Regions from separate parts of the Sinorhizobium mexicanum genome, predicted to be linked through region 1. Evidence: riboswitches for the same ligand, from Rfam matches in the RefSeq annotation. Region 1 holds a riboswitch; the other holds the start of a gene.
The links. Region 1 has a riboswitch for S-adenosylmethionine ahead of FKV68_RS03010 (O-succinylhomoserine sulfhydrylase). Riboswitches for the same ligand answer to the same signal wherever they lie in the genome.

Region 1 (10,063 bases):
GAAGGCGGGCGCCGGAAAGGTCGACCGACTGCCGGCACGGACGATCGAACCGCAGCTTTTTGCCGTGCCGCAGGACGGGCTCGCACAACCGCTCGAGCGCATTGCACCGCGACCGCCGCTCTCCGAACCGAAGGAAAAGCCGGCTACGGCCACGATGATCTTCCGGCGCCCGGTCGCGCTTGCCGCCGGATTGATCCGCTCGGGCGACACGACCGTTCAGCTCAAGGATATCGAACCGGAAGATGCCGAGAAAACCTGCGAGGGCAACGGCCGCAGTTGGCCCTGCGGCATGGTCGCGCGCACCGCCTTTCGTAACTTCCTGAGGGCGCGGGCGCTCGTCTGCGATCAGCCCGAAGAGAATTCCGAGAAAACCGTGACGACGGCCTGCAAGGTCGGAAACGAGAACCCGGCGGAATGGCTGGTCAGCAACGGTTGGGCGACACCGCTGCCCGGCACCTCGCTTGAGGTCAAAGCCGAAGCCGCCCGAAGCGCAAAGCTCGGCTTCTACGGCAACGACCCGCGCGACCTGAGCCGCGCGCCGCTCACGATCGATGAACCACCGGTGGCGACAATACCGACACCGGACTTGTAAGCCCCACGCGAAATTCCTAACTGCCCTCCGTCAGAGGAGACCGGACAAATGCCTACAAGCCTCAGCCAGCACGAAGCCTTCATCTATGTCATGGTGATGATGTCCGCTGTCGATCGGCACATGACCGACGACGAATTTGCCCGCATCGGCGAGCTCGTAAAGTTTCTGCCCGCCTTCGAGGGTTTCGATGAGAACCGGCTGATCGACATTGGTCGCGAGTGCTCGGCCCAGCTCGCCGCGCCGGAGGGCCTCGACATCGTCCTTGAAATGATCCGCGAAGCGCTGCCGCAACGGCTTTATGACACCGCGTATGCGCTCGCCGTGGAGCTTGCTGCTGCTGATCAGCGTATTCGCAACGAGGAGATCCGGCTCCTGCAATTGCTGCGCGACCGGCTGGGCCTCGACAAACTGACCTGCGCGGGCATCGAACGCGGCGCGATCGCACGCTTCCGGAAGTAAGTTCTCTTACGGAATCGCCGGGCGCGTCAACAAGGTCTGAACGAATGCTGTTTTACGGTGTTGCGGAACCGCTCTGGCGCCTCATCGCCTTCGGGACTGCCTTCGCCCTCCTCGCGCTTCTCGAACTCTCTCATCCGCGTCTGGAGCGACCGGAGCTCATGAAAGCGTTGAAGGCCCGTCGTTGGGCGACGAACCTTTCGATCCTCCTTCTCTCTTCGCTGTTCCTGCGCATCGTCTTTCCGGCCGCAGCCACGGGCGTTGCGCTCTGGGCCGACGCACGCGGATACGGGGCACTGCCCGCATTGGGCGTCCCAGCGCTGCTTTCCGGCCTCATCGCCTTCGTCGCACTGGACTTTGCCGTCTGGTTGGAGCACGTCATCTCCCACAAGCTGCCGATCCTCTGGCGCATCCATCGCGTCCACCATGCCGATCCTGGCGTCGACCTGACGACCGCGCTCCGCTTCCACCCCTTAGAGATTCTGCTGTCGATGGTGTGGAAGGCGGCGATCATTGTCGCGCTTGGCGCCCCCGGGCTGTCCGTGCTGCTCTTCGAAATCGTGCTCAACGCCGGCGCCATGTTCAACCACGCCAATCTGCGGCTGCGGCCCAAGATCGAGCGGCGGCTGCGGCGCTTCATCGTCACGCCGGACATGCACCGCATCCACCACTCCGTCGAGAGGGTCGAGACGGATTCCAACTACGGCTTCAACCTTTCCATCTGGGACCGGCTGTTCTCCACCTATGTGGCACAATCGGCAAGCGGCGACGATGCTATCGAGACGGGCCTCAAGGCTTATGGGCGTGAGGCGCCGACCAAACTCGTCTGGTCGCTGATGCTGCCCTTCCGGCGTGGATAGCGTGAGCCGGACACGGCTCGACTTCGGTCAATAGATACCGTTTGGGAAATAGCGAAGATAGATCTCGTCGAGCCTGCCGCTGCGCGACAGCGCCAGCAAGGCGTGATCGATCGCCTGGGTCAATGCCGGCTCGGCCTTGCGGTTCATGATCGTCAAACCTTCCCCCAGAAAATGCTGCGAGAAATAGGCCCCATCGAGCAAGGCACAACATCCTCCAGCGACGCTCGCCGAAACCCAGAAAGAGAGTTGCATGCCATCAGAGAAGACGGCCGCAACCGAGCCCTGTCGCAAAGCTGAGAGCATTGCATCCCGGTCTGGAAAGGTCTTGGGCTCGACCTTCGGAAAAAAGGCTTTGAGCATGGCCTCGTGGGTGGTGCCGGACAGGACGCCCACGGGCTTGCCTTCGAGCCCAGCCACGTTTGCCACCGGATCTTCGGCCTTCGTGTTGACAGCGAAACGAGCCGGCATCTGCATGAAGGCCCTGGAGAAGGCAAAACGCTGGCGCAGCTCGGGGCGAACCGCAATGCCCGCGACGACGGCCTCGCCCTGGCCTTGTTCGAGCGCCGGGATCAGTTCGGCGTAGGTCACCGCCTGAATCTGGCATTTGTCCTCGATCTCAAGCTCGCGGCAGATTTCGCGCGCGAGGTCGACATGGAAACCCGAAAGCTTGCCCGATTGGTCGATGAAATTGAACGGAGGAAAATCGACCGTCGTCAAAAAGCGAAGCCGTGCAAGTCCGGTCAGGTCCGGTCGGGCGATGCGTTCGCGGGCGTCGAAAAGGAGGGGCAGATCCCGCGGTTGCGCAAGCGCCGGTTCGGCGATGAGGAAGGCGCAGAGCGCGAGGATCCCGCAAATACGTAGACTGAGAGCACGCGTCATTACGATCCGATACTTGGAGCCGCGGCCAACACGCGGATTCGGTTTGGTTTTCCAAAGATTATCGAGATGTTGCCCGACTGGCTACAGGAACCTCAACGAGACGAGCCTCCTCGGAATTTCCATCATATCGTTGGAAGGCACAGGAAAAGTGGAGCGGGTGATCGGGATCGAACCGACGACATCAAGCTTGGGAAGCTGGCGTTCTACCACTGAACTACACCCGCGACAGAAGCGGAAATTTCATCAACGGCCGCGATCTGTCAAGCGTCTACAGCGTATTGCGTCCCATGAAACGCACAAAAGGTCACTGCAACTGGGCTTACTCGGCACGAAAATGCTTGGAAAGCTTCAGGCCTTGCGCCTGATAGTTCGAGCCAAGATCGAGTCCGTAGAGCCCCTCCGGCCGCTCCATCATGTGCTCGTAGACCAGGCGGCCGACGATCTGGCCGTGCTCCAGGATGAACGGCACTTCGTGGCTGCGGACCTCCAGCACCGCCCGGCTGCCGCTGCCCCCGGCCGACGCGTGCCCGAAGCCCGGATCAAAAAAGCCGGCATAGTGAACGCGGAACTCGCCAACCAGAGGATCGAAGGGCGTCATTTCGGCCGCGTAGAGCGGCGGAACATGCACCGCCTCGCGCGAGACGAGGATATAGAACTCGTCCGGATCGAGGATCAGATCATCGCGGCCCCGGCTGTAAAGCGGCTCCCAGAAGTCGAAGACCGGGTGCTCCGCCTTCTTGTCGACATCGACCACCGAGGTGTGGTGCTTTCCGCGGTAACCGATCAGGCCGTCCGGACCGGTGCCCTTGAGGTCGATCGAGAGCGCAATGCCGCCGCCGGTGACGTTGGGCCGCTCGCTGGCGACGAGGACATCGCTTTCGTGCAGCGCCAGCAGTTCCTGTTCCGAGAGAACGGAATGGCCGACGCGGAAGCGGATCTGCGACAGGCGCGAGCCGCGCCTGACGACGATCGGAAAAGTGCGCGGGCTGATTTCCAGATAGAGCGGGCCACTGTAGCCGGCGGGGATCTTGTCGAACTCCTGCGCCCTGTCGGTGATGACGCGCGTGAATATATCGAGGCGGCCGGTCGAGCTCTTCGGATTGGCGGAGGCCGACATGTTTTCCGGCAGTGCCAGGCTCTCCATCAGCGGCACGACGTAGACGCAGCCGGTCTCCAGCACCGCGCCATCGGTGAGATCAATGACATGCAGTTTCAGGCGATCGAGCTTGTCGGCGACAAGATGCGCGGGCCCGGGCATGAAGCTCGCCCGGACGCGAAACGCCTTGGCACCGAGGCGCAGATCGAGGCTCGCCGGCTGGATCTGGTTCTCATCCAGCGGTCTCTCGCTTTTCAAGCGCCCCGTGGCAAACAGCGCGGCAATTGCGCGGTCGGCCAAAATCCCTGTCTCGCGAGCCATACCGATCCCCATTCCAGTTGCCAGACAAAACCAAACTCCGGGAATTGACGCAAGCACGGCCAGGCAGTATTGGAGCTTTATCCCGTGGTGATTTGGCCGGTCGGCTTGCAGCCACGTTAAACAAGTAGCTAAAATGGCCGGGTGTCAAACCGGCCCGTTTTCGCGGCCGGTTTTTTTGTTTTGAAAGTGATTGTCGCATGAGCAAGACCTGGCGCCCGGCAACCCAACTCGTCCACGGTGGTACCCTCCGTTCGCAATATGGCGAAACCTCCGAAGCGATCTTTCTGACACAGGGTTTCGTCTATGAAACGTCCGAAGCGGCGGAAGCCCGCTTCAAGGGCGAGACCGACGGCTTCATCTATGCACGCTACGGCAGTCCGACCAACGACATGTTCGAGAAGCGCATGTGCATGCTCGAAGGGGCCGAAGACGCCCGAGCCACCGCCTCCGGCATGGCGGCCGTTGCCTCGGCGATCCTCTGCCAGGTTAAGGCGGGCGATCACATCGTCGCCGCCCGCGCGCTTTTCGGTTCGTGCCGCTGGGTCGTGGAGACCCTTGCGCCGAAATACGGTGTCGAATGCACGCTCGTCGACGGCCGCGATCTCGCAAACTGGGAGAAGGCGGTTCGCCCGAACACCAAGGTCTTCTTCCTGGAGAGCCCGACCAATCCGACGCTCGAAGTGATCGACATCGCAGGCGTCGCCAAGCTCGCCGATCAGATCGGCGCCAAGCTGGTCGTCGACAATGTGTTCGCAACCCCCCTCTTCCAGAAGCCGCTCGAACTCGGCGCCCATGTCGTCGTCTACTCCGCCACCAAGCACATCGACGGCCAGGGCCGCTGCCTCGGTGGCGTCGTGCTTTCCAGCAAGGAATGGATCGACGAAAACCTCCACGATTATTTCCGCCATACAGGCCCGGCCATGTCGCCGTTCAACGCCTGGACATTGCTCAAGGGTGTCGAGACGCTTCCTTTGCGCGTGAAGCAGCAGACAGAAAGCGCCGGCCGGATCGCCGACTTCCTCGCCGAGCAGCCGCAGGTCGGCCGCGTCATCTATCCCGGCCGCGAGGACCATCCGCAGGCGGATATCATCGCCAAGCAGATGAGTGGTGGCTCGACGCTGGTGGCGTTCGAACTGAAGGGCGGCAAGGAGGCGGCGTTCGCGCTTCAGAACGCATTGGAAATCGTCCGGATCTCCAACAATCTCGGCGATTCCAAGAGCCTGATCACCCATCCGGCGACGACAACGCACAAGAACCTGACGGAGGAAGCGCGTGCCGAGCTCGGCATTTCCGCCGGCACCGTGCGCTTCTCCGCCGGCATCGAGGACAGCGAGGATCTTGTCGAGGATTTCGCCCGCGCGTTGAAGAGCGTGAAGGCCTGATCGAACCGCTGCTTCTAGCGGAAACTACGCAATTCCGGACGGAAAACCGCTACACACTTTTCCTGGAATTGCTCTAGCTGATGCCGCCCGTGGATACGCGGGCGGTTTCTTTATTGCTGCTCAAGGAAGCTGAGGCGGGCAAGAACGATCCGCGATATGGCTGTGTAGAGGCAGACGACCGCGAACACTGCCGCAAGAGGCGGGAACCACCCGGGAAACAGGCAGAAGGCGAGGAAAACTACGATGGTCTCGGTCCCCTCGGCGAGCCCGGTCGTGAAATAGAGCGACTTTGCTCCGCGCACGCTGGTCGTCATCGCACGCTTTTCGGCCATGATCGCATAGGCGAGAAAGCTCGATCCGTTGACATAAAAGGAGAAAAGCAGAAAGGCGCCGGCAAGGCCGTTTGCAGCTGGATCAGAAATGATGAAGGCGAGCGGGATTGCGCCATAGAAGGCGAAGTCGAGGACGATATCGAGAAACCCGCCGAAATCCGTGCCGCGGCTGGCGCGCGCCACGGCTCCGTCGAGACCGTCGCACAGCCGGCTGAGCAGGATCATGCCCGCGCCGGCGAGAAAGAGCCGATATGCGATGAGGCCGGCAGCCGCCAGTCCGAGGCCAAGACCGAAAATCGTGACGGTGTCAGCCTTTACGCCGCGCCTGACAAGAGCGACGCCCAGCCGGTCAAGAAGCGGATCAAGCCGCCTGCGCACCGCACCATCGAGCATGGATCTCGGCTCCGTCTAATTTGAATGGGACTCATGCAATCTTGCTGTTATTCTTGCCGAAACCATATTGCAGTAGAATAGCTGAATAGATTTGGCATAGGGTGTTGCACATGTATCGTGCCCTGACTCGCGATATCGAAGTCACGGTGGAACCGTACTATCTGGAAGAACAGTCGGATCCGGACGATAGCCGCTATGTCTGGGGCTATCGCATCGTCATATCGAACCATTCCGGCATCACGGTTCGCCTGATGACCCGTTACTGGCACATCACCGACGAAAACGGCCAGGTGGACGAAGTGAGTGGTCCCGGCGTGATCGGCGAGCAGCCTCTGCTCAACCCCGGCGACACCTACGAATATTCCTCCGGCTGCCCGCTGGATACACCCTCGGGCGTCATGTTCGGCCACTACAGCATGGAAGCCGAGGACGGCGAGACCTTCAATGTCGCTATCCCCGCCTTCTCGCTCGATTCGCCCGGGCTGGTCCGCACCCTGAACTGAGGGTGCGGCCCTGCAGCGCCGCGCGCCTTTATCGGACGCGCCAAGGCCGCTGCAGCACTCTGAATTGCTGCATGTCTTTGTCCTTAAGTTTAGCGCAACGGCCCGAAAATCGGAATCGATTTTCGGAAAGCACGATGCGTAGATTCAAAGACTTACAGCGCCGTGCGTCCTGAGGACGCACGGCGCTGTAAGTCGATTTAAGGAGACGTGCAGCAGCATCGATCAGGAAGCATCAGTCGAGCCGCCTCACTGGGGGCGCACTTCGCTCGCCTCAAAACGATAGGTGGTGGAGCAGAACTCGCACGTCACCTTGATCACCCCGTCCTCGATGCTGTTCTCGATATCTTCGCGGTCGAGCCCGGCCAATACGCCCCGGATCTTCTCGCGCGAACAGCTGCAGCGATCGTAGACCGCTTGCGGCTGGTAGACACGAACCCCGCGCTCGTGGAACAGCCGGTAGAGCAGCCTTTCCGTTCCGACGGTCGGATCGGTCAGTTCGTCGGTGTCGATCGTCTCGACCATCACCTTGGCTTCCGACCAGAGATCATCCTCCGTGAAGAGCTCGAGAGCTTCGCCTTCCTCGCCATCGCCGCCCGGAAGGTCTGGCTGGCGCATGCGTTCCGGGGCATCCGGCAGGAACTGGGCAACCATGCCACCAGCGCGCCAGCGGTGCCGAGGCTTTCCGTTCTCGTCGCGATCGAGAAGCTCGGCGACACCAAGGCGCACCTTGGTCGGGATCTGCTCCGACTGGCGGAAATAAGCGCCGGCGATTTCCTCGAGCGTTGCACCGTCGAGTTCGACAATACCCTGGTAGCGCTGCATGTGAGCGCCCTGGTCGATGGTGAAGGCAAGAACCCCCTTGCCGAGGAGTTCATGGGGCTCTGTGCGTCCATCCTGCTCGGCTGTGGCCAGGGCTTCCTGGCTGTAGCGAGCATAGGCGCGGACCCGATCCGGGGTCGAAAAGTCCGCGACCACGAGATCGACTGGGCCATCGCCCTGCGTCTGAACGATCAGCTTGCCCTCGAACTTCAGCGACGTGCCGAGCAGTACCGTCAGCACCACTGTCTCTGCAACCAGACGCGCCACCGGCAGCGGATAATTATGCCGCTCCAGAATGGCATCGAGCATCGGCCCGAGCTGCACGGCGCGCCCGCGCACATCGAGCCCCTCAACGTGGAAAGGCACGACATGGTCGTCACCGGCAAAATCGAATTCGCCAAGCCCCCGTGCTGTTTCTGTCATATCTTGCTCCTTGCATCGCAGGCGAAAGCTGCGTGGGGACATCGATATCCCCGGCGCAGCCTGCCCGCCATCTCATTTGATCTTGTCGCGATCGAATTTGTCCAGAAGGCATGTGCATTCCGGCGGTGCGCAGCACGCGCCCGCAATGCACAATGGCTGATGGCGGCCACCACCCGGCAACAGAACCGAAGCCGCCCGCTTGCCGCCTAAATTGTGTTTCAGCTCGGTAAATTCAATAGCAGTCTCGGTTTCCAGGATCGCTGCTGCTTCCTCAGACGATACCCATGCACCAGGCAAGGATCGATTTCTGTGCGTGCAGCCGATTTTCCGCCTCGTCGAAAACGACCGATTGCGGGCCGTCAATGACCTCGTCCGTCACCTCTTCCCCGCGGTGCGCCGGCAGGCAGTGCATGAACAGCGCGTCCGGGTGAGCGTGCTTCATCAGGGCCTCGTTGACCTGATAAGGCTGGAAAACATTGTGGCCGCGCGCACGGTGCTCCTGGTTCATCGATACCCAGGTGTCGGTGACGACGCAATGGGCGCCGGCAACGGCCTGCTCCGGCTCATGGCAAAGCAGGACATCGCCGCCATTGTTGCGCGCCCAGTTGAGGAATTTGTCCTGCGGCTCGGAACCGAGCGGCACCGCCATGTTCATGCGATATCCGAAACGCGCGGAGCCTTCGATCAGCGAATGAAGGACGTTGTTGCCGTCGCCGGTCCAGGCGATCGTCTTGCCCTTGACCGGTCCGCGGTGCTCCTCGAACGTCAAGATGTCGGCCATGATCTGACAGGGATGCGTATCGTCGGTCAGGCCGTTGATGACCGGCACCGTCGCGTGTTCGGCGAGCTCCAGCAGCCGCCGATGGTCGGTCGTGCGGATCATGATCGCGTCCACATAGCGCGAAAGCACCTTGGCGGTGTCGCCGATCGTCTCGGCCCGGCCGAGCTGCATTTCAGTTCCGGAGAGGAACAAGGTCTCGCCGCCGAGCTGGCGCATGCCGACGTCAAAGGAGACACGCGTGCGGGTGGAGGGCTTCTCGAAAATCATCGCGAGCATCTTGCCGGCGAGCGGGCGTTCAGCGGTGCCGTCCTTGGTCGCCGTCTTGCGAACGCGTGCGTCGTCGATGATGGTCCTCAAGTCGCCAGCCGCCATCGCCGAGATGTCGAGAAAATGTCTGGTACCTGTCATGCTCAAGAATTCCTGTCGTAAAAGTCCGGCCGATCAGGCCGCGGCGTTGCCGTTGTTGCTCCTGACCGCTTCAGCGGCGCGCTCGATCCTTGCGAGCCCTTCTCGGGCCTCGGCCGCGGTGGTGATCAACGGCGGCAGCAGGCGCAGCACGTTTTCGCCGGCCGGAACCGCAAGCAGCTTCTCGGCACGGATCGCTTTCAACAGGTCGGCCGAGGGCACTTTTGCCTTGATGCCGAGCAACAGCCCGTCGCCGCGGATTTCCTCGATCACGTCCGGGAAACGGTCCTTGAGCGACGCGAGCCCCTGCCGGAAGACAAGCGCCACTTCGCGCACCTGCTCCAGGAAGCCGTCGGCGAGAACGATGTCGAGAACCGCGTTTCCGACCGCCATTGCCAGCGGATTGCCGCCATAAGTCGAACCGTGCGTGCCCGTGACCATGCCGGCTGCCGCCTCTTCGGTCGCCAGGCAGGCGCCCAGCGGAAAGCCGCCGCCGATGCCCTTGGCGACCGCCATGATATCCGGGCGGATGCCGGCCCATTCATAGGCGAAGAGCTTGCCGGTCCGGCCAATGCCGGTCTGAACCTCGTCGAGGATCAGAAGCAGGCCGAATTCGTCGCAAAGCGCACGCAGCTCCTGCAGAAACTCCTTGCTGGCCGGGCGGATACCGCCCTCGCCCTGGATCGGCTCGATCAAGATCGCCGCCGTCTCGTCGTTGATCGCATCCTTGACCGCGGCAATGTCGCCGAAAGGAACCTGGTAGAAGCCTGGTGCCTTTGGTCCGAACCCCTCGATGTACTTCTGTTGGCCACCGGCCGCGA
Region 2 (10,063 bases), 830 kb from region 1:
CGATCGGGCGCGGCCGTTCCCAGTACCTGCGGATTGCCTCGGGCGCGTGCACGAGGAACTTTTCCTTGAGCTCCTGCTCGCCCGGCAATGCTTCGGGCATCGCCACCTTCGGCATGTCGAACTGATGCTCGAAACCGTCCTCGTCATATTGGAAGGAGGCCGACATGGAGAAGATGGCCTTGCCGTGCTGGATTGCCACGACCCGCCGGGTGGCAAAGCTCGAACCGTCGCGGATACGATCGACCTCATAGATGATCGGGACCGACGGATCGCCCGGACGCATGAAATAGGCGTGCAGCGAGTGCACATAGCGGCCCTCGTCGACGGTGCGCTGCGCCGCCACCAGCGCCTGGCCGATCACCTGTCCGCCGAAGACCCGTTGCCAGCCGACCTGGGGGCTCAAGCCCCGAAACAGGTTTTCCTCCAGCTTTTCGAGATCGAGTATCGCAAGGAGCGCATCCATGGGCGTGGCGGTTTCGGCGGGGCGCGACATTTCGGCGGTCTCCGGTGTAGGAACGGCGATGGCATTGATCTATATAGCCATGGGACAATGCTCAAGAGCGATGGGGCTCAAGAGCGATGGGGCTGAAGTGGAATGGGGCTCAAGTGGAATGGGGCTCAAGTAGAATGGCTCGAGTGCGACGGGAGAAGCGGATGATCGATGTGTTGATTGCCGGAGGCGGCTATGTCGGCCTGTCGCTTGCCGTGTCGCTGAAAAAGGCGGCGCCCCATCTCGACATCACCGTCGTCGACGGCGCGCCGGAGGGCGCCTGGAAGAAGGACGAGCGGGCGTCCGCCGTCGCCTCGGCCGCCGAGCGGATGCTGGATGTTCTCGGCGTCTGGGATACGATTGCGCCCGAAGCCGAGCCGATCCTCAGGATGGTGATTACCGATTCGAAGGCGGCGGATCCCGTCCGCCCGGTCTTTCTTACGTTCGAGGGTGACGGCGGCGAGGGGCGTCCTTTCGCCCATATGGTGCCGAACACGGCGATGGTCAGTGCGCTGCGCGCCGCCTGCAAGGACCTTGGTGTATCCATCCGGCAATCGGCGATGGTCGAGAGCTTCAAGAGCGGCGAGCATGCGGTGGCGATCACGCTTGCCGATGGCGAAACGATCGAGGCGCGGCTTCTGGTCGCCTGTGATGGCGTTCGCTCCAGGCTGCGCGAGGCGGCCGGCATCAAGGTGGTTGAGTTCGATTACGGGCAGTCGGGGATTGTTACGACGGTCGAGCACGAGCGCCCGCACGAGGGCACGGCCGAGGAGCATTTCCTGCCCGCTGGCCCGTTTGCAACGCTGCCGCTCAAGAACAACCGTTCCTCACTCGTCTGGACCGAGAGCACCTTCGATGCCGAACGCCTCGTCAAGGGCGATGATTTCCTCTTCGAGGAAGAGCTCGAGCGCCGTTTCGGCCACAAGCTCGGCCACCTCAAGGTCGTCGGCGGTCGCAGGGCGTTTCCGCTCGGGCTGACGCTTGCCCGCGACTTCGTAGCACCCCGCTTCGCGCTTGCGGGCGATGCCGCTCACGGCATTCACCCGATCTCAGGCCAGGGGCTCAATCTCGGCTTCAAAGACGTGGCGGCGCTTGCCGAAACGATCGTCGAGGCGGACCGCCTCGGCCTCGACATAGGCTCGCTCGCGGTCCTCGAGCGTTACCAAACCTGGCGGCGTTTCGACACCTTCCGGATGGGGGTGACGACGGATGTCCTGAACCGGCTGTTTTCGAACGACATCGCGCCGATCAGGATCGCCCGCGACGTCGGCCTCGGCATCGTCGATCGCATTCCGTCACTCAAGAACTTCTTCATCCGCCAGGCGGCCGGGGTGGCCGGGGAAGGCGACCCGCGCCTGCTTGCGGGCCAGCCGATCTGAACGATCTTGGACTACACGAAGTTCTTTCGCGTGTAAGGCCCCTCATTCGGCCTGCCTGCCACCTTCTCCCCGCAGGCGGGGCGAAGGGACATGCCGCGCCCGCTCGTCCGCCTGCGGAACTGAGAGGAGGATGCGGGCTACCGGCAAGCTCCCGTCCCCTCGCCGCGCTCGCGGGGAGAGGGTTAGGGTGAGGGGCAACTACTCAGTGGCCAATGATTGCTTACTGCTCCGATAGCTTCATGTCCGGGTGATAGTCCTTGCCTGCCACCTCTTTCACCACCGCCTGACCGCACTGCATGTGCTGGGTATCGGCATTGAAGGCATAGGTCGGCGGGCCATGCAGCATCCATCCCTTGTTCAATGCCGCCGTCACCTTGTGACAGAAGGAGGCGTCGTCGGGACCGGTGAGGAAGCGGTAGAGTTTCAAGGTCTTGCCTTTCGTCTTTCGATCATGTCCGCCTTGGCGGCCAGTTTCAGAGCCTGGTCGAGATGCAGCCGCTCGACCATGCGGCCATGGAGATTGATCACGCCCTTGCCCGCGTTTTCCGGAAGGTCGAAGGCCGCGATGATCGCCCGCGCCTCCTCTACCGCCGCCTGCTCGACACCGAAATACTCGTTTGCCGGACCGATCTGCGCCGGGTGAATGAGCATCTTGCCGTCATAGCCCATGTCGCGCCCCTGACGGCATTCGGCCTCAAAACCTTCGGCGTCGCGGAAATCGTTGAAGACCGCGTCAATGACATCGAGGCCGCTGCCGCGCGCGGCGAGCAGGATCTGCATCAGCCAGGGCACCAGATAGGCGCGGCCGGGAGTGCCAGGAACGCCCGTCTCCTTCCTGAGATCGTTCAGCCCGACGACGAAGCAATCGAGCCTGCCGCCGAAGGTACGGCCGGTCTCGGCGGTTGCAGCGACATTGATGAGGCCGCGCGGCGTCTCGATCATCGCCCAGAGCCTGATGTTTTCAGGCGCATCGTTTTCAGCCAGCCAATCGACAGCCGCCTGGATGTCTGCCGGGCTCTCGACCTTCGGCAAAAGGATGGCGTCGGGACTGGCGGCGAGCGCGGCGGTGAGATCCATCTGACCGAAGCCGGATCCCAGCGCATTGACGCGTATGATCACTTCACAGTCGGGCCTGTTCTTTGAAAGATGCCGGACAAGCGCTTCGCGCGCTTCGCCCTTGTGTTCGGAAGCGACGGCGTCCTCCAGGTCGAAGATCACGGCGTCGGCGGCAAGCTGCCGCACCTTCGCCAAGGCACGGGCATTATCGGCCGGAACGCTGAGCACGGAGCGGCGCAGGCGCGCGGGATGATGGTCGATCACGGTTGTCATGGAACCGTTGTGCCCGCCTTTCGGTTCTTAGGCAAGACGAGCGATTGAGGGTCTCCCCCTTGCAAGAGGCGTATTGAGCTCCCACATCGCTTCTTAGAAAGGTTGACGATCATGCAAAGCATTCGCTCTGTTCTCCTGACGGCCGCCGCCATCGCCATCACGCTGGCAGCTCTCGTCTTCACCGCCTCGCTTGCCGTGGCTCTGGCCGGCATCGCCGCCGTCGTTGCGGTCGGCAGCGCCATCGCCGCAAGACTCAATGGCAAGCCCGCACATGCGCACGCCCGAGTAAATCCGACCGGAGAAAGACGCGAAATGCGGATCTGGAACGACGGGCGCGGCACGATCATCGATCTGTGACATGCAGAAATTCAAGTGCTGCAGCGACCTTGGGGCGTCTGACAGGACGCGCGGCGCTGCAGAGGCGCAGATTTTCCTTCATTTCGGCGCGAAACTGATCTAAACGCTCTTCCAACGTTTCCGCTGAAATCGAAGGCCAAAGTCATGGAAAAGTTCGTCAAGCTCACCGGCGTCGCCGCACCCTTGCCCGTCGTCAATATCGACACGGACATGATCATTCCGAAGGACTACCTGAAGACGATCAAGCGCACCGGTCTTGGCACGGGACTTTTCGCCGAAGCCCGCTATAACGAAGACGGCACGCCGAACCCTGACTTCGTGCTCAACAAGCCGGCCTACCAGAACGCCAAGATCCTCGTTGCCGGCGACAATTTCGGCTGCGGGTCGTCGCGCGAGCATGCGCCCTGGGCGCTCCTCGATTTCGGCATCCGCTGCGTCATTTCGACCTCGTTCGCCGACATCTTCTACAACAACTGTTTCAAGAACGGCATCCTGCCGATCGTCGTCAGCCAGGCCGACCTCGACAAGCTGATGGACGACGCCAACCGCGGCTCGAACGCCGTGCTTTCGATCGATCTGGAAGCACAGGAAATCACCGGCCCCGACGGCGGTTCGGTCAAGTTCGAGGTCGACGCCTTCAAGCGTCATTGCCTCCTGAACGGCCTCGACGACATCGGCCTGACGCTGGAGAAGGCGAGCGCCATCGACAGCTTCGAGCAGAAAAACGCCGCATCGCGCCCCTGGGCCTGAGTGCGGGCGCCCATGACGCGCAAGCTCATCTCTTCCGGTTCCCCTTTCGAAAAGACGGCAGGCTATTCGCGTGCCGTCGTCAAGGGCGACTGGTGCTTCGTATCCGGCACCACCGGCTATGACTATGCCACCATGATCATGCCGGAGACGGTGGAGGAACAGGCGCGCAATTGCCTTAAGACGATCGAGGGCGCCTTGCAGCAGGCCGGGTTCTCGCTTTCGGATGTCGTGCGCAACCATTACTACGTCACCGACGCCAGCTTTGCCGACCGGGTCTTTCCGATCTTCGGCGAAATGTTCGGCGAGATCCGCCCGGCGGCGACGATGATCGTCTGCGATCTCATCCGCCCGGAAATGCTGATCGAGATCGAGGTTACGGCATTTCGCGGGTGAAGCCCGTCGTCTCCAGCTCAGCGTAGAGAGATCGAAGAGACGCCCATGCAGTTCGAAGGCACGGCCGACTATATCGCCGACAAGGACCTGATGATCGCCGTCAACGCGGCGATTCGGCTGGAGCGTCCGCTTCTGGTCAAGGGCGAGCCCGGCACCGGCAAGACCGAGCTGGCACGCCAGATCGCTGCGGCCCTCGGTCTCGAGCTCATCGAGTGGAATGTCAAGTCGACGACCAAGGCACAGCAGGGTCTTTACGAATACGATGCCGTCTCGCGGCTGCGCGACAGCCAGCTTGGCGATCTTCGCGTCAATGACGTGAAGAACTATATTCGCAAGGGCAAGCTCTGGCAGGCTTTCGAGGCGTCGCGGAAAGCCGTTCTGCTGATCGACGAGATCGACAAGGCGGACATCGAGTTCCCGAACGACCTCCTGCAGGAACTCGACCGGATGGAGTTCCACGTCTACGAGACCGGCGAAACGATCCACGCGCGGCAGCGGCCGATCGTCATCATCACCTCCAACAACGAGAAGGAACTGCCGGACGCCTTTCTGCGCCGCTGCTTCTTCCATTATATCCGCTTCCCCGATGCCGAAACGCTCGCCCGCATCGTCGAAGTGCACTATCCGGGCATCCGCAAGACGCTGCTTTCGGCGGCGCTCACCACCTTCTACGGCATCCGCGAGGTGCCGGGCTTGAAGAAGAAACCCTCGACCTCCGAGGCGCTCGACTGGATCCGGCTGCTGGTTGCCGACGAGATCGATCCGGCGGACCTGCGCGCCGACCCGAAATCGATGCTGCCGAAGCTGCACGGGGCGCTGTTGAAGAACGAGCAGGATGTGCATCTCTTCGAGCGCCTGGCCTTCATGGCGCGCCGCGACGGGTGAGGCCGCATTGCTCCTCTCCTCGGGTTTAACCCGAGGACTAGCCCCCTCCCCGCAAGCGTGGCGAGGGGCCTTAAGCGGGCGCCGCGTGTCTCCTTCGCCCCGCTGGCGGGGAGAACGTGGCCGGCAGGCTGGATGAGAGGGCCGCCGGCGAATCGTTTTTCGTTGACCGCGCGGCCCGCGGCGCGCTATCAAATGGACCGTGGTGATTTGGCCGGCCGGCTTGCAGCCACGTTAAAGAAATCGCTAAAGGGCCGAGGAAAAATGGATTTCCAAGGACCGGTCGCGATCATCTCGCCGCCGGTTTTTTTGTATTGATCGAGTGGACCCATGCCCATCAAGATTCCCGATACGCTGCCCGCCTTCGAAACCCTCGTGCATGAGGGCGTGCGGGTGATGACCGAGACCGTGGCGATCCGTCAGGATATCCGCCCGCTTCAGATCGGGCTCCTGAACCTCATGCCGAACAAGATCAAGACCGAGATCCAAATGGCGCGGCTCATCGGCGCCTCTCCGCTGCAGGTCGAACTGTCGCTCGTGAGGGTTGGCGGTCACCGGGCGAAGAACACCTCCGAGGATCACCTGCTCGCCTTCTATGAAACCTGGGAAGAAGTGAAGGGCCGCAAGTTCGACGGTTTCATCATCACCGGCGCGCCGGTCGAGACGCTCGAATACGAGGACGTCACCTACTGGAAGGAGCTGCAGCGCATCTTCGACTGGACGGCGACGAACGTGCATTCGACGCTGAACGTCTGCTGGGGCGCGATGGCGGCGATCTACCATTTCCACGGCGTTCCGAAATATCCGCTCAAGGAAAAGGCCTTCGGCGTCTACCGCCATCAGAACCTGAAACCGTCCTCGGTCTATCTGAACGGCTTTTCCGACGACTTTGCCGTCCCCGTTTCACGCTGGACCGAGGTGCGCCGCGCCGACATCGACCGCGTGCCGGAGCTCGAAGTCCTGATGGAATCGAAGGAAATGGGCATCTGCCTCGTGCACGAAAAGAAAGGCAACCGGCTCTACATGTTCAACCACGTGGAGTATGATTCGACCTCCTTGTCGGACGAATATTTCCGCGATGTGGACGCCGGCGTGCCGATCAAGCTGCCGCACGACTATTTCCCGCACAATGACGCGGACCTGCCGCCGCAGAACCGCTGGCGCAGCCACGCGCATCTCTTCTTCGGCAACTGGATCAACGAAATATACCAGACGACACCCTACGAGCTCGAAAAGATTGGCGCCGGAGACCATTGAGCCCCAATGTTCATCCCCTTCTTCCTCGAATTGAAGGCCGCGAAAGTCCCGGTGACGCTCCGGGAATTCCTGTCGCTGATCGAGGGAATGGAGACGGGGATCGCGACCTTCGACGTCGAGGCCTTCTATTTCCTCGCCCGTGCGGCGCTGGTGAAGGACGAGCGCCACATCGACCGGTTCGACAGGGTGTTCCGGCAATGTTTCGCCGGCCTGGAAGCGGTCTCCCCATCGGAGGCCTTTGGTGAAGCAGCCATTCCCGAGGAATGGCTGAAAAAGCTTGCCGAGAAATACCTGACCGAGGAGGAGAAGAAGCTCGTCGAGGCGCTCGGCGGCTTCGACAAGCTGATGGAAACGCTGCGCCAGCGGCTTGCCGAGCAGACCGGCCGCCACCAAGGCGGCTCGAAATGGATCGGCACCGCCGGCACCTCGCCGTTCGGCGCCTATGGCTACAATCCGGAAGGGGTGAGGATCGGCCAGGAGGGCTCGCGTCACCGGCGCGCGGCAAAGGTCTGGGATCGACGCGAATTCAGGGACTATGACGACACCGTCGAGCTCGGCACGCGCAACATCAAGGCGGCGCTGAAGCGGCTCAGGCGCTGGGTGCGTGAGGGCGCTGCCGAGGAGCTCGACCTTTCCGGCACGATCCGCTCGACCGCCGAGCATGGCTATCTCGACGTGGTGACGCGGCCGGAGCGGCGCAACGCGGTCAAGCTCCTGATGTTCTTCGACGTCGGCGGATCGATGGACGATCATATCCGCGTCGTGGAAGAACTCTTCTCGGCCGTGCGCAGCGAATTCCGGCACATGGATTATTTCTACTTCCACAATTGCGTCTATGAGGGCCTGTGGAAGGACAATCGCCGCCGGCGCGCCGATGTCACCCGCACGGCGGAACTCTTGCGCACCTTCGGCGGCGACTACCGCGCGATCTTCGTCGGCGACGCCTCGATGAGCCCCTATGAGATCAGCCATCCGGGCGGTTCGGTCGAATACTGGAACGACGAGGCGGGTGCGCTTTGGCTGCAGCGGATCACGGCGCATTTCCCGCGTTCTATCTGGCTCAATCCGGTTCCCGCGGAGCATTGGCGGCATACCCAGTCGATCGCCATGATCCGCGCACTCTTCGGCGGCCGGATGTTCCCGCTGACGCTCGCCGGCCTGCAGGCGGCGACGAGGGAATTGTCGCGCTAAATTGACGGCCACGCCTCGTTTTTCCGCGGCGGTACTGCCCTCACTGTGACCCCCCGCCTGCGAGCAAAAGGCACTTGGACGGCGGAGCATATCTCCTCTCCCGGGCAAGCGGGGAGAAGCCCGCGACAGCGGATGACGGGGCAGCCGGGACGTACGCAGAGGAAAAGTATGACTTTCCGGTTGCCGCGCCGCCGGAAATGCCGCAGGTTGACGCCGACTTAGAGCGGGACGGGGCACGCGTGCGGTATTCCGGTTCCACGTCTGATCCGGTGAGAGGGAGACTAGATGAGCACGGAAATGGAAATCTTCGGTCGCCTGCCTTCCGGTGAACCGGTCCATCGCGTCACGCTCAAGGGCGGCGGCCTGACGGCGAAGGTGATCACCTGGGGGGCGGTCATCCAGGACCTGCGGCTCGAAGGGCACCAGCCGCCTCTGGTTTTGGGTTTCGAGGATTTCGACAGCTATCCTGCGCATTCGTCCTATTTCGGCGCCACCCCCGGCCGTAACGCCAACCGCATCGGCGGCGGGCGGTTCACGCTCGACGGCAAGAGCCATCAGCTCGAGCTCAACGAAAGGGGCGTGACCCATCTTCATGGCGGCAGCAGCAACATCGCCAAGCGCAACTGGACGGTCGTCGACCTTGCAGAGGATCGCGTGACGCTCAGGATCGCCGATCCCGACGGACGGGCCGGCTATCCCGGCAACTGCACGGTCACCTGCACCTACACGGTGAAGCCCGGCGGCGTGCTGAACGTCGTTTACGAATCGGAAACCGACGCGCCGACACTCGCCAATGTCTGCCAGCACAGCTATTTCAATCTCGACGGCAGCGATGACGTATTCGGCCATGACATCATGATCGCCGCCGACCACTATCTGCCGACGGACGAGCGGCAGGTCCCGACCGGTGAAATCCGCGCCGTTGCCGGCACGGCCTTCGATCTCAGGGAAATGACCTCGCTGCGGCGGCAAATCGAAGGCGAGAAGATCGCCTACGACCACAATTTCTGCCTCTCGCCGGAGCGGATGGACAAACATTCCGTGGCGCTGGCGCGCAGCATCAATTCCGGGATTTCGCTGGAAGTGCTGACGACCGAGCCCGGGATCCAGCTCTATACCGGCTTCAAGCTCGATGTGCCGGTGCCGGGACTGGAAGGCCGCCATTACGGCCCCTTCGCCGGCTTCTGCCTCGAAACGCAGATTTGGCCCGACGCCATCAACCACGAAGGTTTCCCGAAGGCGGTGCTCAGGCCAGGCGCCACGCTGCGCCAGGAGACGGACTATGTGTTTATGAAGAGCTGAGGGGGAGTGACCAAAACGGTGAGAACGGAACGGCCCGCCGTCTGCCAGATCAGATGGTTCCGGCGACAAAAGCCAAGAATAACAACAAAATGAAGTGGTTGGGAAACTGGAGCGGGTGAGGCGATTCGAACGCCCGACCCCAACCTTGGCAAGGTTGTGCTCTACCCCTGAGCTACACCCGCTCATCATCCTCAGTCCGGGGGTAGTCGGTGGACCGTGGTGCCGCCCCGTCTTGCGGCGACGGGCGCTATATGGCCTAAGCCTTTTTTAAATGCAACAGGGAAATGACGCAAATGCGAAGAATTTTTTCGGGGCAATCCAAAAAGCCCGGAAATGCCGGTGTTTTCGACTGATGCATGTCGGCAGGAGTGTGCAGTGGGATATGGGTGCGAGCGGTTTTCGATCGCATACCGCTCCAGCCGATCAGAATCGCCGCGCCCGAGATTGCGGAGCGCGTCTGTTCTCCGTAAAGCAAGGCGGAAATCGACACGGCAGGAAGGATTTTGAGCATGAGCGAGGCTGAGCCGAAGACCGCGGAGGACCTGTTCCGTTTTCTCGACGACCTTGGGATCGAACACACGACGAAACGCCATGCGCCTGTCTTCACGGTCGCCGAATCGGTGGCGTTGCGTGATGAAATTCCCGGCGGACATACAAAGAACCTGTTCGTGAAGGATAAGAAGGACAATTATTTCCTGCTGACGGTCGAGGAGCACGCGACGGTGGACCTGAA

Region 2: another riboswitch for S-adenosylmethionine. It lies ahead of metA (homoserine O-acetyltransferase MetA); the one in region 1 lies ahead of FKV68_RS03010 (O-succinylhomoserine sulfhydrylase).

The regions. Positions count from the first base shown of each region.
Region 1 covers NZ_CP041238.1:639,464-649,526, reverse strand. Annotated here, with positions in the region: gene FKV68_RS03040 (thermonuclease family protein) at 1-592, shown strand, start outside; gene FKV68_RS03035 (tellurite resistance TerB family protein) at 641-1,051, shown strand; gene FKV68_RS03030 (sterol desaturase family protein) at 1,096-1,908, shown strand; gene FKV68_RS03025 (transporter substrate-binding domain-containing protein) at 1,936-2,787, opposite strand; tRNA gene FKV68_RS03020 (tRNA-Gly) at 2,937-3,011, opposite strand; gene FKV68_RS03015 (2'-deoxycytidine 5'-triphosphate deaminase) at 3,107-4,204, opposite strand; SAM riboswitch at 4,279-4,357, shown strand; gene FKV68_RS03010 (O-succinylhomoserine sulfhydrylase) at 4,402-5,586, shown strand; gene FKV68_RS03005 (CDP-alcohol phosphatidyltransferase family protein) at 5,697-6,311, opposite strand; gene apaG (Co2+/Mg2+ efflux protein ApaG) at 6,422-6,814, shown strand; gene FKV68_RS02995 (Hsp33 family molecular chaperone) at 7,061-8,056, opposite strand; gene argF (ornithine carbamoyltransferase) at 8,328-9,245, opposite strand; gene FKV68_RS02985 (aspartate aminotransferase family protein) at 9,279-10,063, opposite strand, start outside.
Region 2 covers NZ_CP041238.1:4,126,944-4,137,006, reverse strand. Annotated here, with positions in the region: gene tesB (acyl-CoA thioesterase II) at 1-493, opposite strand, end outside; gene FKV68_RS19460 (ubiquinone biosynthesis hydroxylase) at 655-1,869, shown strand; gene FKV68_RS19455 (DUF1737 domain-containing protein) at 2,090-2,296, opposite strand; gene FKV68_RS19450 (HpcH/HpaI aldolase/citrate lyase family protein) at 2,293-3,198, opposite strand; gene FKV68_RS19445 (hypothetical protein) at 3,310-3,555, shown strand; gene leuD (3-isopropylmalate dehydratase small subunit) at 3,700-4,305, shown strand; gene FKV68_RS19435 (RidA family protein) at 4,318-4,698, shown strand; gene FKV68_RS19430 (AAA family ATPase) at 4,744-5,583, shown strand; SAM riboswitch at 5,773-5,850, shown strand; gene metA (homoserine O-acetyltransferase MetA) at 5,911-6,837, shown strand; gene FKV68_RS19420 (vWA domain-containing protein) at 6,844-8,028, shown strand; gene FKV68_RS19415 (aldose epimerase family protein) at 8,314-9,330, shown strand; tRNA gene FKV68_RS19410 (tRNA-Gly) at 9,438-9,512, opposite strand; gene FKV68_RS19405 (hypothetical protein) at 9,587-9,841, opposite strand; gene FKV68_RS19400 (prolyl-tRNA synthetase associated domain-containing protein) at 9,840-10,063, shown strand, end outside.